DNA from 4 places in the Streptomyces coerulescens genome. Region 1 is predicted to be linked to each of the others. Evidence: riboswitches for the same ligand, from Rfam matches in the RefSeq annotation. Region 1 holds a riboswitch; each other region holds the start of a gene.

Region 1 (2,176 bases):
CTGAGTCGCCCGGAAAGTCCTCTTCTTCGCCGTCTTCATCCTCCGAGTCCAAGAAGCCCTCGAAGTCCGATGCGTCACCCGAGGCGACGGCCTCGCAGTCGCCGGAGAGCTCGCCCACCGAGGCGCCCAATGCGGACAATCAGGACAACTGGTCCCAGGATGCGGGCTTCTGGAGCCTCGTCGACACCGGTTCGATCGACGGCGCGACCGATGGTGCGGCCGACGGCGCGACCGAGGACGCGACGGCCGGGACCGGCCGGCACCGCGGTGCCAGCGCCGACGAGGGCGACACCGCCGAGGCGGCCACCAAGTCCACCGGGCGCCACGCCTCGTACAAGGTCCGCGAGGGCGACACTCTCGCCTCGATCGCCGACTCGCTTGACCTCGACGGCGGATGGCGCGCGCTGTATCAGGCGAACAAGAAGGCCATCGGCTCCGACGCGAACCGCATCGCTCCCGGTCAGACCTTGGACGTCCCTGCCAAATAACGGTCGAACAGGGTGAAAAACAGCGGCAGTTCGCGTCATATTTCGCGGCGAATGTCCGTTTTGAAAGCAGTGAGAGATAGATCTCAGAAGCCCTGATCGTCTTTGAAATTCCGCGAAACGCGTGTCTACGGTCATGACCGCTCGCCACCAGTGCGGGCCCCTACAGCCGTCACGCCGAATCCTGCCGGCGGCCGTACGGGAACAGTCGTCGCGTAAAGCGCCGTAGGCAGGAGCGGGGGACCCAAGGTTTGCGCCGGGTCCGGCAGTTGAGGTCCTACGGGACCACACGCCGGAGCCGGCTCGGGGTGAAGCCGCGCAGCGGGAGCCGAGAGGCGAACGTGCGCGGCCGGGCAACTCAACCGGCCCGAACCCGACAGCTCACCTCGTAGGCGTCGGTGAGGGGATCCAACCATGCTGTTTTCCAGCAAGGGCAAGCACCGTCGTCCGTCCAAGGCCGCCCGCGCCATCGCCGTCGTCGGCGTCACCGGTGCCGCCGCCGTCGCCGCCCCGCTGATGGCGGCCGGCAGCGCCTCGGCCGCCACCGCCTCCGAGTGGGACGCCGTCGCCCAGTGCGAGTCCGGCGGCAACTGGTCGATCAACACCGGCAACGGCTACTACGGCGGTCTGCAGTTCTCCGCCTCCACCTGGGCCGCGTACGGCGGCACCGCGTACGCCTCCACCGCCGACCAGGCCACCAAGTCCCAGCAGATCGAGATAGCCGAGAAGGTCCTCGCGGGCCAGGGCAAGGGTGCCTGGCCGCACTGCGGCACCGGCCTGTCCAGCGCCGCGTACAACGGCTCCACCGAGACCGCCCCTCGCGCTGCTGAGCAGCAGTCGGCCTCCCGCTCCGCCGACCGCCCGGCCGCCAAGAAGAGCACCAAGACCGTCACCACCCCGACCGGCAAGAAGGTCAAGAAGGGCGACGGCGAGTACAAGGTCGCCAAGGGTGACACCCTCAGCACGATCGCGGCCGAGCACGACGTCAAGGGCGGCTGGGAGAAGCTCTTCCAGCTGAACAAGGACATCGTCGAGGACGCCGACCTGATCTACCCCGGTCAGCAGCTGCACCTGAAGTAAGAGGGCGCGGCCACGGCGCGTACGTGGCCGACAGCTGAACCACAGCGCCTTCACATCCGTGGACTCCATAGTGAAGGCGTCGTGAGGGCCACCCCCGTCCCCACGAACTCCCCGCCTCGGTGCGTCTTCCCCCGTACGCACCGGGGCGGGGTTCTTTGTACCGCGTCTTTGTTCCGTTCGGAAACAATTTACTCTCGGTTCCGTCCACGGGGCGGTCGACCGCTGGTCTGATGCCCGGAGCCGGTTAGGCTCATCCCGCAGTCCCACCGCGGACCGCGTACCCGCGTCACATCCCAAGAAGGAGATGCTCGTGCCGTCCATCGACGTCGTCGTAGCCCGGGAAATCCTGGACTCCCGAGGCAATCCCACGGTCGAGGTCGAGGTCGGCCTCGACGACGGCAGCACGGGTCGTGCCGCCGTTCCGTCCGGCGCCTCCACCGGTGCCTTCGAGGCCATCGAGCTGCGTGACGGTGACCCGAACCGCTACCAGGGCAAGGGCGTCGAGAAGGCCGTCCTCGCCGTCATCGAGCAGATCGGCCCGGAGCTCGTCGGCTACGACGCCACCGAGCAGCGCCTGATCGACCAGGCCATGTTCGACCTGGATGCCACCG
Region 2 (2,176 bases), on a different contig from region 1:
TTCTTCAGGTTGCTGATCTTGGCGCTGAAGGACTTGGGCGGATACCGCTTGGGATCGAGATCCAGATCACGGCACACGAGCGCCATGAGCCGCTTGCTGTCGGCGGCGTCGTAGATCGAGAACGACGAGGTGAACCCGAGCTTCTTGCTCTCCCGGCGCAGGATGCGCACACACGCGCTGTGGAAGGTCATCACCCACATCGCGTTGGCGCGCGGGCCGACGAGCTGCTCGACGCGCTCCTTCATCTCGCCCGCGGCCTTGTTGGTGAAGGTGATCGCGAGGATCTGCCCCGGATGCACATTCCGCTCGGCGAGCAGATGGGCGATGCGATGGGTGAGCACACGCGTCTTGCCGGATCCGGCACCGGCCACGATGAGCAGCGGGGTGCCGGAGTGGACGACGGCGGCGCGCTGGTTGTCGTTCAGCCCCTCCAGCAGCGCGGCGGCGTCGATGACCGGCCGCGGGGCGCCGTCGCGGTAGTGACCGTCCCGGTCCGGTGGCACGTCGAACTTCCCACCGAACAGATCGTCCGGAACCGGTTCCGGAGCGTGGTCGTCCTCGGGCGGCGGCGGGTGCTCTTCCTCGTGGGCCCGAGGGGCCTGGAGGTCCGCCAGGAAGCTGTCGTCAAAGAGGCTGCTCATCGCTCTCCGAGTCTAGGCCGCCCCACTGACAGCCCGCCCCCACCCTCGGAACATCGCCGGCCCCAACCCAACGATCCTCCCATCGACCACCTCTCACCACCCCTCGTAACACCCCCATCACAATCCGCAACCGGCCACCCCAGACCACCTCCCCATCCCCCAAACCAACACAATCCACCCACCCCACCCACACAACCCAAGCCCCCGCACACTCACCCGAACCAGCCACCACCTCCGCCGTTCAGAACCAAGGTCACGAAAATGTATCGGGCATATCGAACATCAACCTTCACAGGGGCCACACGAGTTGGCTACCGTGCCGGGCAGGCCGTACGACCCCCACCGGCGAACGTCGCCGGGCCGCACGGCCTCCGCCGAGTCCGGCGCACCCAACGGTGACCGGAACCGGGGACCCACCGAACTTGGGGTGAATCGGCCCGACTTCCCTTCCCGGGAACGGCCGTAGGGCAACCCTTCCGAACCACCCGCCCGAACCCGACAGCTAACTCGGTAGGCGGAGCATGGAAGGAGTCGCCTCCCTTGGCGTCGCACCGCAAGTCGCGTCCCGCCGGTACGCGCATAGCAGGCATACGCACCCCCGCCCTCGCCACGGCCGCCCTCACCTCCGTGGCCCTGCTGTCCCAGACGGCCAACGCCAGCCCGTCGACGGACGACAAGCCCAGCCTCGAAGAGGTGGAGAAGAAGGTCGACGACCTCTACCGCCAGGCGGAGTCGGCGACCGAGAAGTACAACGCGGCCAAGGACAAGACCGCGAAGCAGCGCAAGCGCGTCGACACCCTCCTCGACGACGTCGCCCAGCGCACCCAGAAGCTCAACGAAGCGCGCGAGGAACTCGGCCGCAACGCAGCCGCCCAGTACCGCACCGGTGCCGCGGCCCCCGACACCGCGACCTTCCTCCTGGCGGACAGCCCGCAGGACTACTTCGACCAGACCCAGCTGATGGACCGGATGACCGGCCGTCAGAAGGAGTCGGTCGACGACTACTTCACCCAGCAGTCCGAGACGATGCAGAAGCGCCGGGAGGCCACGCAGAGTCTCGAGACGCTCACCGACTCGCAGAACGACCTCAAGTCCGCCAAGGCCACCGTCCAGCAGAAGCTCTCCGACGCACGCGAACTCCTCTCGAAGCTGACGGCCGAGGAGAAGGCGCGCCTCGCCGCGATCGAGAAGCGCAAGCAGGAGGAGGCCGCCCGCAAGGCAGCCGAGCTGGCCCGCCAGCAGGCCGAGGCCGAACGCCAACGCCAGGAAGCCGCCGCCCAGCAGCAGGAGAGCACCCAGCCGCCCGCCGACTCGGGCAGCGCGGACTCATCGTCCTCGGACACCGCCGACTCCTCCTACGCCGCCAAGGCGGAGAAGGCCCTGGCCTTCTCCCGCTCCCAGATCGGCAAGCCGTACGTCTGGGGCGCCACCGGCCCCGACTCCTACGACTGCTCCGGCCTCACCCAGGCCGCCTGGAAGGCCGCCGGCGTGGACATCCCCCGCGTCACCTACGACCAGGTGAACGCGGGCACCAC
Region 3 (2,176 bases), on a different contig from region 1:
ATCTTCCAGAACTCCGCGCCGTCCGCCGGGTCCGAAAGCGGCAGGTTGACGTTGCGCACGCCCGGCAGCTCGACGTCCGGTCCTTCGAGCTTCTGGTCGGCCGCGTTGCGGAAGTCGAAGATCGTGTGCAGCCCCAGGGAACCGAGGAAGTCGGCGTCCTCGACGGTCGCGTGCGCGAGGTGGCCGCTGCGGAAGAGCACTCCGTGCCGCACCCGTCGTCCGTCCACTGTGGGCAGGCCGCCGACATCACGGAAGTTGCGAACCCCGGCCAGTTCAGGCTCGGTCGACGGGATCTGCTGCGTCACGGGGGCTCCTCCCGGTCGGCCCCGGCGGCGCGGCTCGGCGATGCGGCCGACGGGGTGCGCTCTCGACCATACGACATGGATTCCTGAGGCAATGAGTTGTCCACAGGCGCTGTCACGGCGAGCCCTTCCGGTGCTCCGACTGTGGGACATGGATCCGACAGTGGCGTGCGAATGCCTTGAAACGGGCGAAATTCACTGAAGGGTCTTAATGGTGCATCACGGGCTTCACGTCGGCTTCGAGGGCGACCTTGATGTGCCAGTTATTCGACTCCGTCACATCTAGGTGTTCTGTCCGAATTGGCGCCTTCATTCCAACTCGCTCTGCAATAAAGAAAGCTGGAGCAGTGTCACGTGAGCAGCGTCATATCCGTGACAGTGAGTCGCCCGTCATGTCCACGTAATTCATGCCCTTTTCAAGGGACTTTGAGCCGTACGGCACTCACATATTTCACGGACCGTGACGGTTAATTCCCACAAGGGATCAACGGGAACGCATTCGGACGGAACCTCTCACTTGTTCCCATGCGTCTTCCTCGCTTACGTTCACGACCAATCCGGACGGACGCCCAATCCTGCCGCCGCTCGGATTCCGCGCAAACTCACCCGTGCACGGCAGGAGCGGGGGACCCACAGGTACAACCGCCTGTTCCGGTCTCCGGAACGGCTAGGGGTCAAGTCGCGCCACGGCGCGGCCGGGCATCTCCAGCCCGCACCCGACAGCTCACCTCGCAGGCGCCGGAGAGGAATTCGTCATGCCCGCGAAGGGTAAGCATCGCCGTCCGAAGTCCCTGCGCTTCACCCGCTCCATCGCCGTCGCCGGAACCGGTGGCGCCGCTCTCGCTCTTCCGCTCATGGGAGCCACCGGCGCCCACGCCGCTCCCTCGCACTCCGTTTCGGAAAAGGCCGTTCAGTCCCTTCCGGTCGCCGGCCAGAAGGCTGTCGAGAAGAAGGCCGCCCCGAAGAAGACGGACGTGCGGACCTATTCGGTGAAGGTCGGCGATTACCTTTCGAAGATCGCCGACGAGCAGAACGTCAGCGGTGGCTGGAAGCAGCTCTACGCCGACAACCGTGAGACCGTCGGCGCCGACCCGTCGCTGATCCACCCGGGTCTCAAGCTCACCATCGGTGGCAAGAAGGCCGCGACGACCGCCCCCAAGACGTCGTCCTCCAAGCCCTCTTCGGCGTCCAAGTCGTCCGCGAAGGACTCGTCCGCCGCGAAGCCCGCCGCGCCGAAGAAGGCGCAGAAGGCGACCACCGCCACCAGCACGGTCAACGGCTTCTCCGCTCCGCTGACCGGCGCCTCCCTCGGCACCGCCTACAAGGTCGCGGGCAGCATGTGGTCCAGCGGCTACCACACCGGCGTCGACTTCGCCGCCGCGACCGGCACTCCGCTGAAGGCGGTCGGCGCGGGCACCGTCGTCTCGGCCGGCTGGGGCGGCGCCTACGGCAACCAGGTCGTCATCCAGCTCGCCGACGGCCACTACGCCCAGTACGCCCACCTGTCCTCGCTCTCGGTCGCCGGCGGCCAGACGGTGACCGCGGGCCAGCAGATCGGCCTCTCCGGCGCGACCGGCAACGTCACCGGCCCGCACCTGCACTTCGAGATCCGCACCACGCCGGACTACGGCTCGGACGTGGACCCGATCGCCTACCTGCGCGCCAAGGGCGTCGCCATCGGCTGACGCGCGTCCCACGCGAGAACCACCTGCCTGACACGCGGCCGAAGGCCGGACCCCGATCCCCGGGTCCGGCCTTCGGCATGTTGCGCCCACAACACCCCTGTTCACAGGGTTATTCCACGTTTGGCGAACACTTTAGGAGTGGCTTATCTCACCGCTCGTCAACCTTTTCCTACGGTCGCGTAGGTCACA
Region 4 (2,176 bases), on a different contig from region 1:
CCCGCCGTCTCCAGGATCTGCCCGGTGACCAGCCGCTCGAACGCCTCGGCCTGCACCCGTACCGCCTCGGGCCCGAGGTCGGCGAGGATGTGCGAGGCACGCGCGAAGAGGAAGTCGCCGGTCAGTACGGCGACCGAGTTGCCCCAGCGGGCGTTCGCGCTGTCGACCCCGCGCCGCACCGCGGCCTCGTCCATCACGTCGTCGTGGTACAGCGTCGCCAGATGGGTGAGCTCGACCACGACGGCCGACGGGACGACCCCCGGCGCATACGGGTCCCCGAACTGGGAAGCGAGCATCACCAGCAGCGGCCGGAACCGCTTCCCACCCGCCCGCACCAGGTGCTGGGCGGCCTCGGTGATGAAGGGGACCTCACTCTTGGTGGCTTCGAGCAACCCCTCCTCGACAGCCGCCAATCCGGCCTGGACATCGGCCTCCAGAGCCTGGTCCCGCACGCTCAGCCCGAACGGCCCGACGACGGTCACGAGGGGTCTCCTGTCTGCTGGTGTCCACTGGCGGTTACACGGTTTGTCGATAGGTCGCTGCCACCACTCAAGTCAGCGTATCCGGTCGCGTTTCGATCACCGATGCCGCCCACCCGTCCACCCCGGGCGGTATCGGATCACAGCCGGTATGTTTTTGATCACCTGATAAGGCCTGATATCGATCGACTTATAAGGAAGTAGCGGACCGTGTCCTGAACCGAGGTCGCCATTCAGCCCGGGGAGCGGCACCACCTTCACTGACATGGACATGTCGACCGAACCCCACCCCCTCCCGCCTCCTCCCACCCCCCGCCACCTCCCTCCGCGACCCCTCACCCTCCCCCGCCCACGCCACGCACGACTCGGCGGCGAGCCTCGACCCGGAGCCCGTGAACTCGCGGGCGAACAGGCGCTTTTCCGTCGGACACGGGAAAAACAGACTCCACGGACAGGCAGTTAAAGGCGAGTTGGAGGCATTGCCCGATTTGCCGCTCTTGCGACCACCAGTGAGTTGGGTCACTCACGCCGGGTCGCGCACCCGGCCCGCCACACCCCCTTCCCTCCTTGCCCCGAAAGCAAGTTGAGGATTGGCAACCGCAAAGGATCAAGCGGCCCAAACGAACCAGACCATGGTCAAACTGCGCAACAGGTGCCCTCGGCACTTGTTCCGGGCATGTGCTCTCGCATACGTTCCCGCTCGTCGGGCGGACGCCTAATCCTGCCGCTGCCCGAGTCATCCACCCACGTAACTCACACACGCACGGCAGGAGCGGGGGACCCAGGTAAGCCGCCGGACCGGACGCCTTGATGGCGCACCGGACCGGCTAGGGGTGAAGTCGCGCTGCCGCACGGTGGCCCGGCCGGGCATCTCCCGCCCGAACCCGACAGCTCACCTCGCAGGCGTCGGAGAGGAACAGCGCCATGCCCCGAGGCAAGCACCGCCGCCCCCGCACCACCCCGCTCACCCACCGAGTCGTCATCGCCGGAACCGGCACCGCCGCTCTCGCCCTCCCCCTCCTGGGCGCGACCGCCGCGAGCGCCGCAGAGCCCGCCACGGCGAAGGTCGGGTCCGTCGTGTACACCACCAAGAAGGGCGACACGCTCTACGGCATCGCCGACCGGTACGACGTCCAGGGCGGCTGGAAGCAGCTCTACAAGGACAACCGCAAGGCGGTCGGCGACAACCCCCGGCTGATCCACCCGGGCACCGACCTCAAGGTCCGGGCGACCAAGAAGGTCAGCACGCCGAGCAAGACGGCCGACAAGGCCGCCGCGCCCGCCAAGAAGTCCTCCGTGGCGCAGGCCACCCAGTCCTCCGTGAAGACGTTCCCGGACAACCTCGACGGCTGGATCCGCAACGCCCTGCACATCATGGGGCAGAACGGAATCCCCGGGTCGTACGAGGGCATTCACCGCAACATCATGCGTGAGTCGTCCGGCAACCCGCTGGCCATCAACAACTGGGACTCCAACGCCGTGGCCGGCACCCCGTCCAAGGGCCTCCTCCAGGTCATCGACCCCACCTTCGCGGCCTACCACGTGCCGGGGACCGTGTACGACCCCTACAACCCGGTCGCGAACATCGTGGCCGCCTGCAACTACGCGGCCGCGCGCTACGGCTCGATCGACAACGTGAACGGGCCCTACTAGGCGAAGCAAGTCACCTATTGGCGCATATCACCCCTTAACGGACG

Evidence for each region. Region 1 has a riboswitch for cyclic di-AMP ahead of ACFPQ9_RS27920 (transglycosylase family protein). Riboswitches for the same ligand answer to the same signal wherever they lie in the genome.
Region 2: linked by a shared signal. The riboswitch ahead of ACFPQ9_RS16450 (C40 family peptidase) and the one ahead of ACFPQ9_RS27920 (transglycosylase family protein) in region 1 are both predicted to bind cyclic di-AMP.
Region 3: linked by a shared signal. The riboswitch ahead of ACFPQ9_RS02935 (LysM peptidoglycan-binding domain-containing M23 family metallopeptidase) and the one ahead of ACFPQ9_RS27920 (transglycosylase family protein) in region 1 are both predicted to bind cyclic di-AMP.
Region 4: linked by a shared signal. The riboswitch ahead of ACFPQ9_RS17390 (LysM peptidoglycan-binding domain-containing protein) and the one ahead of ACFPQ9_RS27920 (transglycosylase family protein) in region 1 are both predicted to bind cyclic di-AMP.

What each region holds. Positions count from the first base shown of each region.
Region 1 is NZ_JBHSKM010000022.1:110,937-113,112, reverse strand. It holds gene ACFPQ9_RS27925 (transglycosylase family protein) at 1-488, shown strand, start outside; cyclic di-AMP (ydaO/yuaA leader) riboswitch at 697-895, shown strand; gene ACFPQ9_RS27920 (transglycosylase family protein) at 900-1,565, shown strand; gene eno (phosphopyruvate hydratase) at 1,870-2,176, shown strand, end outside.
Region 2 is NZ_JBHSKM010000008.1:478,074-480,249, forward strand. It holds gene pcrA (DNA helicase PcrA) at 1-641, opposite strand, end outside; cyclic di-AMP (ydaO/yuaA leader) riboswitch at 1,004-1,173, shown strand; gene ACFPQ9_RS16450 (C40 family peptidase) at 1,182-2,176, shown strand, end outside.
Region 3 is NZ_JBHSKM010000002.1:307,066-309,241, reverse strand. It holds gene ACFPQ9_RS02940 (tyrosine-protein phosphatase) at 1-305, opposite strand, end outside; cyclic di-AMP (ydaO/yuaA leader) riboswitch at 888-1,053, shown strand; gene ACFPQ9_RS02935 (LysM peptidoglycan-binding domain-containing M23 family metallopeptidase) at 1,058-1,987, shown strand.
Region 4 is NZ_JBHSKM010000008.1:670,348-672,523, forward strand. It holds gene ACFPQ9_RS17385 (polyprenyl synthetase family protein) at 1-482, opposite strand, end outside; cyclic di-AMP (ydaO/yuaA leader) riboswitch at 1,224-1,398, shown strand; gene ACFPQ9_RS17390 (LysM peptidoglycan-binding domain-containing protein) at 1,404-2,132, shown strand; gene ACFPQ9_RS17395 (HAD family hydrolase) at 2,167-2,176, opposite strand, start outside.